2 regions of the Arthrobacter sp. KBS0702 genome follow, and region 1 is predicted to be linked to the other one. Evidence: predicted binding sites of a transcription regulator. Region 1 holds the regulator's gene; the other holds the start of a gene.
What was found. The regulator LexA, encoded in region 1, represses DNA repair genes until DNA is damaged. The targets are predictions, from matches to a motif close to TCGAACANNTGTTCGA.
Positions count from the first base shown of each region.

Region 2: the regulator LexA is predicted to act here: its motif matches at 2,559-2,574, upstream of uvrA (excinuclease ABC subunit UvrA).

Region 1 covers NZ_CP042172.1:1,299,418-1,303,272, forward strand. Annotated here, with positions in the region: gene FFF93_RS05945 (ATP-dependent DNA helicase) at 1-1,502, shown strand, start outside; gene lexA (transcriptional repressor LexA) at 1,585-2,334, opposite strand; gene FFF93_RS05955 (LysM peptidoglycan-binding domain-containing protein) at 2,717-3,175, shown strand; gene FFF93_RS05960 (histidinol-phosphate transaminase) at 3,240-3,855, shown strand, end outside.
Region 2 covers NZ_CP042172.1:1,723,348-1,727,202, reverse strand. Annotated here, with positions in the region: gene uvrA (excinuclease ABC subunit UvrA) at 1-2,427, opposite strand, end outside; gene FFF93_RS07910 (GntR family transcriptional regulator) at 2,614-3,006, opposite strand; gene FFF93_RS07905 (ABC transporter ATP-binding protein) at 3,003-3,855, opposite strand, start outside.

The DNA.
Region 1 (3,855 bases):
TGATGCCCGGGGTGACCGACCGCGCCTGGCGGCAGGTCTCCGTCACCTCCATGGAGTGCCTGGGCGCGCAGAAGTGTCCGCTCGCCGCCGAATGCTTCAGCGAACTTGCCCGCCAGAACGCCGCCGACGCCGACGTCGTGGTCACCAACCACGCGATGCTGGCCGTCAGCGCCTTCGAAGGCCTCGCGGTCCTCCCGGAGTACGACGTCGTGGTGGTGGACGAGGCCCACGAACTGCAGGACCGGGTGACCGGCGCCGTGTCCGGACAGCTGTCCGTCGCCATGGTGCACGCTGCCGCGTCGGGCGCCCGCAAGCACGCCGGAATCACCGTGGATGCGCTGAACAATGCCGCGTCCAACCTCGAACTCGCCATTGAGGGCGTTCCCAGCGGTTTGATGCCGAACGGACTGAACAGCGAACAACTCGATTGCGTGGACCAGTTGCGTGACGCCTGCCGCGCCGCGCTTTCGGACTCCAAGGGGGACAGCGCCAACACCGCCGACGGCGGACGGCAGCTCGCCCGGTCCCGACTGATGGTGATCCTGGAACTCTGCGAACGGCTCCTGGCGGCCAAGGAGAACCGCGAGGTGGTCTGGTTCTCCCGCAACAGCAGCTTCGACCCGCAGCAGGGCTATTCGCAGCCTGATGACTCCGCGCCGGCCCTGATCAACATCGCCCCGCTCAGCGTCGCCGGGCGGCTGCGCGAGGGATTGTTCGCCGACCACACCGTCGTGCTGACCTCGGCAACCCTCGCCATCGGCTCGGCCTTCGAACCGGCGGCCGGAGGCCTGGGCCTGGTCGGCCCCGGCGCACCGAGCTGGACCGGCGTCGATGTCGGGTCCCCGTTCGAGTATCCGAAGCAGGGCATCCTCTACGTCGCCAAGCACCTGCCCAAGCCGGGCCGCGGGACCTCCCCGGAAGCCCTCGACGAGCTCGAAAAGCTGATCCGGGCCTCCGGCGGCGGCGCCCTGTGCCTCTTCTCCTCCCGGCGTGCCGCTGAAGAAGCCGCCGAAGCCATGCGGCCACGGCTGGGCCTGAGTATCCTTTGCCAGGGCGAGTCGACCATGACGGCACTCGTTAAGCAGTTCGCCGACGAGCCTGACACTTGCCTCTTTGGCACGATGTCGCTCTGGCAGGGCGTCGATGTGCCCGGAAACTCCTGCCGGCTGGTGGTGATCGACAGGATTCCGTTCCCGCGGCCGGATGACCCGCTCATGACCGCCCGCTCCCGTGCTGTGGCCCGAGCCGGCGGTAACGGCTTCATGAGCGTCTCTGCAACCCACGCGGCCATCCGGCTCGCCCAGGGCGCCGGCCGGCTGATCCGCTCGACGTCGGACAAGGGCGTAGTGGCTGTCCTGGACTCCCGGCTGTCTACCGAGCGCTACGGCGGGTTCCTGCGCGCCGCGCTGCCGCCGTTCTGGCCCACCACCGACCCGGCGGTGGCCCTGGCCGCCCTCGCACGGCTGGCCAAGGAAAGCCCAGCAAAGGAGACGGCCACCTAGGCCGCTCACCCAACGACGAAGGCCCCGTCCGGAAAACCCGGACGGGGCCTTTCTATGCCGGGCGCAGTACGTGCCGGCGGCGCTAGAGGGAGCGAAGCACCGAGACGACTTTTCCCATGATGACGGCATGGTCGCCGAGGATCGGCTCGTACTGGGTGTTCTGCGGGAGCAGCCAGGTGTGGCCGTCGCGCTGGCGGAACGTCTTGACCGTTGCCTCGTCGTCGAGCAAGGCAGCCACGATGTCGCCGTTGACGGCGTCGTTCTGGCGGCGGACGACCACCCAGTCGCCGTCGCAGATGGCGGCGTCGATCATCGAGTCGCCGGCCACCCGAAGCATGAACAATTCGCCGTGGCCCACCAGCTGGCGCGGCAGCGGCATCACGTCCTCCACCACCTGGTCGGCCAGGATCGGGCCGCCGGCGGCGATCCGGCCCACGAAGGGCACCATTGCGGTGTCGGTGGCACTGGCGAGTTCCGAGACCGCAACGCCGCCGACGGCCCGCAGGCCGGTGGACTTCGCCACCCCGGAGACCTTGGTGGCACCCTCGTCGAGCGTCAGGGGCAAAAGGACTTCCATGGCGCGGGGCCGTTTGGGGTCCCTCCGCAGGTAACCGAGCTTTTCCAACTGCGAGAGCTGATGGGTGACGCTGGAGAGGCTGGCGAGGCCGACGGTGTCGCCGATCTCGCGCATCGAGGGCGGGTAGCCGTTGTCGGTCACGGACCGCTGGATGGTCTCCAGGATCTTCTTTTGCCGGACGGTGAGGCCCTTCGGCGCCCGGCCGGCCTGGGGGCTCCGCTGGGCGGCCCTCCCGCCGGCGGCTTGTGCTGCCATGTTCGCCACGCCTTTCCGTTCCGCCCGGCCGCCTGGGCTGCCGGGACCAACTGGTCTGAAAATGTCAGACCCCGCTGATCAACTGCTGTTGATCACCACAAGTGGTTCTGCTGGTTCAAAAGTAGGCCAGCAGACACGCTTTTTCAAACATTTGTTCTAGCGAGTCTCGACATTGTTCGTTCATAAGTGCTAAAACAGGAACTACAACGTTCGAATATGTGTTCGAAGTTAGTCGCCGGGACGGGATCTTTCGGTTCGGTTCTGTGTTCGAACGTAGTGATCAAGATTTGCGGTCCAGGTTTGCGTTAGATGGTTCGGCCGGTTGGCGGCGAGTACGTGGAGTACGCCGGGCGGCACAGATAAGTCCAGGAGGGCTCAGTTCATGTCAGCAGTAAGCGCTATTTCCGGTTCACAGGTTTCCGTTCCCGTGCAGGCGTCACGGTTCGAGGCTTTCGGCCCGCACGGCATCTTCGACGGGCAGGAAGCCAGCCGCGGGCAGCGGGCTGTGCCTGCCGTTGCGCCCAGGCAGGCGCCGCTGCGGCTGACCCGCCGGGGCCGCTTCGTCTTCTTCGGCCTGCCGTTGATTCTGCTGGCTGCCCTCGTCCTTTCGCTCGCCGGTTTCCTGAATGCGCCGGCCAAAGCCGCCGACTCGACCGCGGAGCTCTCGCTCACCCCTACGGTCACCGTGACGGTCCAGCCGGGGGAGTCGCTGTGGGCCATCGCCGGCGCAGTGGCACCGGAGCGCGACCCCCGCGACGTGGTCGCCGACATTGTGCAGCTCAACAACCTCGATGCCGCCCGCGTTATCCCCGGCCAGCAGCTCTACGTGCCCTCCAGGTAATCCCCGGCCGCCCTCTGGAGGTCACAGTTTCGGGGCCGGGCGTGGTCTCACTTAAACTAGGCACGTGACTGACCAGCTAGAGCGCCTCAACCGACTGCCCCTCCGGACCAATCTGCGGGGGTTGCGGCCTTACGGCGCGCCCCAGCTGGATGTTCCGATCTTGCTGAACGTCAACGAAAACACCCATGGCGTCCCGGACGACGTCCGCGCGGCCATCGCAGAGGCAGTGACCGAGGCTGCCGCCGGGCTGAACCGGTACCCTGACCGCGAGTTCACCGAATTGCGGGAAGGGCTGGCCGAGTATCTCGGCCACGGCCTCGACGCCGCCAACATCTGGGCCGCCAACGGCTCCAACGAAGTCCTCCAGCAAATCCTCCAGGCCTTCGGCGGTCCGGGCCGCACTGCGCTCGGGTTCCCTCCCACGTACTCCATGTACCCGCTGCTGGCCGCCGGCACGGACACCGAGTACATCGTGGGGGTGCGTGCCGACGACTACGGGCTCAGTGCCGAATCGGCCGCCCGGCAGGTACGGGAGCTGAAACCCAACGTTGTCTTCCTCTGCTCTCCGAACAACCCCACGGGCACCGGTCTGGGTCTCGACGTCGTCGAGGCCGTCTACGAGGCCGGGGAAGCCAGCCAGACCATCGTGATCGTCGACGAGGCCTACCACGAGTTCGCCC
Region 2 (3,855 bases), 420 kb from region 1:
GAACTCCGCGCCCTCCTCGATCGGCATATTGAGGACGTCCGCGATGGTCTTGCCCTTGTAGTGCACCTCGAGCGTTTCGCGGTTGTAGCGTGCGCCGTGGCAGACCTCGCAGGGCACGTAGACGTCCGGCAGGAAGTTCATCTCGATCTTCAGCGTGCCGTCGCCGGAGCAGGCCTCGCAGCGGCCGCCCTTGACGTTGAAGGAGAACCGGCCGGGCTGGTAGCCGCGGACCTTGGCCTCAGTGGTCTCGGCGAAGAGCTTCCTGATGTGGTCGAAGACGCCCGTGTAGGTGGCCGGGTTGGAGCGCGGGGTCCGGCCGATGGGGCTCTGGTCGACGTGCACCACCTTGTCCAGGTGCTCGAGGCCCTGGACGGTTTTGTGCCGCCCGGCGACCTGCTTGGCGCCGTTGAGCTTGTTGGCGAGCACCTTGTAGAGGATCTCGTTGACCAGGGTGGACTTGCCTGAACCGCTGACACCGGTGACGGCCGTAAACAGGCCCAGCGGGAAGGCGGCGTCAACGTTGAGCAGGTTGTTTTCCTTGGCCCCGACGACCTTCAGCTCGCGCTTCTTGTCGTACTTGCGGCGCTTCTTCGGCACCGCGATGGACTTCCGGCCCGAGAGGTAGTCCCCGGTCAGGGACTCGGTGTTCTTCAGCAGGTCATGATAGGACCCGGAGTGCACCACCATGCCGCCATGCTCGCCGGCGCCGGGTCCGATGTCCACCACCCAGTCGGCCTCCTGGATGGTGTCCTCATCGTGTTCGACCACGATCAGGGTGTTGCCAAGGTCCCTGAGCCTGGTCAGGGTTTCGATCAGGCGCCGGTTGTCGCGCTGGTGCAGACCGATGGAGGGCTCGTCCAGGACGTAGAGGACGCCGACGAGGCCGGAGCCGATCTGGGTGGCCAGCCGGATGCGCTGGGCCTCGCCGCCGGACAGGGTGCCGGAGGGCCGTTCGAGGTTCAGGTATTCCAGGCCGACGTCGAGCAGGAAGGTCAGGCGGGCCTGGATCTCCTTGAGAACCTGGTGGGCGATCTGGGCCTCGCGGCCGGTGAGGACCAGGCTGTCCAGGAAGTGTGCGCACTCGCGCATCGGCAGCGCGGCGACCTCCGCGATGGACTTGCCGTTGATCAGGACCGACAGCGACGCCGGGTTCAGCCGGGCGCCATTGCACGCCGGGCACGGGACCTGCCGCATGTACTCCTCGTAGCGGTCCCTGGCCGAGTCCGAGTCGGTTTCGGTGTGCTTGCGGTGCACGTACTGGACCACGCCTTCAAAGCCGGTGCTGTATTTGCGCTCCCGGCCGAAACGATTGCGGTACTGCACCACGACCTTGTGGTCCTTGCCGTGCAGCACGGTCTGCCGCGCCTCGGCGGAGAGCTTCTCCCAGGGCGTGGTCATCTTGAAGCCGAGCTCTTTAGCCAGGCCGCCGAGGAGCCGGTTCCAGTATTCGGTGGTGGCGGCGCCCAGCGACCAGGGCGCAATGGCGCCCTCGGAGAGCGAGAGCTCGGAGTTGGGGATGAGGAGTTCCTCGTCCACTTCGAGCTTGGTGCCGATGCCGCTGCAGGCCGAGCAGGCGCCGAAGGGGTTGTTGAAGGAGAACGAGCGGGGCTCGATTTCGTCAATCGCGAGAGGGTGCTCGTTGGGGCAGGCGAGGTGCTCCGAGAAGGCCCGGATCCGCTCCGGATCGTCCGCCTCGAGGTCGACGAATTCGGCCAGGACACGGCCCTCGGCCAGGCCCAGCGCGGTTTCCACCGAGTCCGTGAGTCGCTGGCTGATGCCTTCCTTCACGACCAGGCGGTCCACGACGACTTCGATGGTGTGCTTGAACTGCTTGCCGAGCTTGGGCGGCTCGCTGAGCTGGATCAGTTTGTCGTCCACCCGGGCCCGGGAGTAGCCCTTGGCGGTGAGCTCCTTGAACAGCTCGACGAATTCGCCCTTGCGGCCGCGGACCACCGGGGCCAGCACCTGGAACCGGGTGCCCTCGGGCAGTTCCAGCAGCTGGTCGACGATCTGCTGGGGGGTCTGCTTGGTGACGGGCTCGCCGCAGACCGGGCAGTGCGGGCGACCCACGCGGGCCCAGAGCAGGCGCATGTAGTCGTAGATCTCGGTGATCGTGCCCACGGTGGAGCGGGGGTTCTTGCTGGTGGACTTCTGGTCGATCGAGACGGCCGGCGACAGGCCTTCGATGAAGTCGACGTCGGGCTTGTCCACCTGGCCGAGGAACTGGCGGGCGTAGGCGGAGAGCGACTCGACGTAGCGGCGCTGGCCTTCGGCGAAGATTGTGTCGAAGGCGAGCGAGGATTTACCGGAGCCGGAAAGCCCCGTGAAGACAATCATCGCGTCGCGGGGCAGGTCGAGGTCGACGTTGCGCAGGTTGTGTTCGCGTGCGCCCTTCACGACCAGTCGGGAAAGGTCGGGGCGGACCAGCTCCGCGCCCGGCGACGCCGGTCCGGATGGCTGGGGGCCGGCGCCTTTTCCGGACTTTTCCGGAGCGGCGGCGGGCTGGACATCGACGGCAGGTTCTTCAGCTACGGCTTTAGGCACGCCTCCAATGCTAATCGAAAACTTCTTCGAATATCCATTCCGGCTGCTGTTGTGCTATTGGCGGTTGAGCTAATGGCGGTCGTATGCGGCCGCCAGGAGTTGGACGGCTTCGGCGAAGCTGGCGCCCTGGGCTTTGGCGGCCGCCGCGAATTCCGCGGCGGCCGCGCTCAGTGAGCCCCAGGCCTCGTCGCGGGCACACACGACGGTGCCGTTCCTGCCACGGGTGGCGACGACGCCGGCGGCCTCGAGTTCCTTGTAGGCGCGCGCCACGGTGTGCGGCGCGACACCGAGATCGGCCGCCAGGCTGCGGACGGCGGGTAGCCGGGTGCCCGGAGCCAGGGTGCCGTCGTCGGCCCGCTCGATGATGTTCAGCCGGAGCTGTTCGAACAGCGGTACCGAGCTGCCGGTGTTGGGTTTCCAGCCGCCGGGAAAGCGTGCCAGGCCGGACTCCGGCGAGGTCACAGTTCGGGCTCCAGGACGCCGTCGAATTCTTCCCGGCCGGCGAACTGGGCACGGTAGAGGCCCGTGTAGAGGCCCTCCCCCGCCATCAGTTCCTGGTGGTTCCCTTGTTCAACAATCCGTCCGTGGTCCATGACGAGAATTAGATCAGCGTCGCGGACGGTGGACAAGCGGTGGGCGATCACGAAGCTGGTCCTGCCCTGCCGCAGCTTGGACATGGCCTGCCGGATCTGGACCTCCGTCCTGCTGTCCACCGAGCTGGTGGCCTCGTCGAGGATCAGGATGCTGCGGCCGGCCAGTTGCGCCCGGGCGATTGAGATGAGCTGTCGCTGGCCGCGGCTGAGCGAGTCGCCGTCGTTGCCCAGCATGGTGGCGTAGCCGGCCGGGAGGGCACGCACGAACTGGTCCACGTGGCTTGCCTGGGCTGCGGCGGTGATGTCGGCGTCGCTGGCGCCGGGACGGCCGTATTCGATGTTCTCCCGGATGCTCCCGGTGAACAGCCAGGTATCCTGCATCACGGTGCCGATGGCCGCCCGCAGGCCGTCGCGCGGCAGTTCCGCAATGTCCTGGCCATCCACGGTGATCTTGCCGGCGTCGAGTTCATAGAAGCGCATCAGGAGGTTGACCACGGTGGTCTTTCCGGCACCGGTGTGGCCAACGATCGCCACCGTCTGGCCCGGCTCCACGGTGAAGGACAGATCCTCCACCACGGGCGCGCCGGGGCTGTAGCCGAAGGTCGCGCCCTCGAAGGTGACCCGGCCCGTGGGCCCCGCGGACTCTCCGCCGGAGCGTGCGGCCGCGGCCCTTGCCGCGCCGGCGGCGCCCGCGGCAGGGGCATCTGCGGGGATTTCC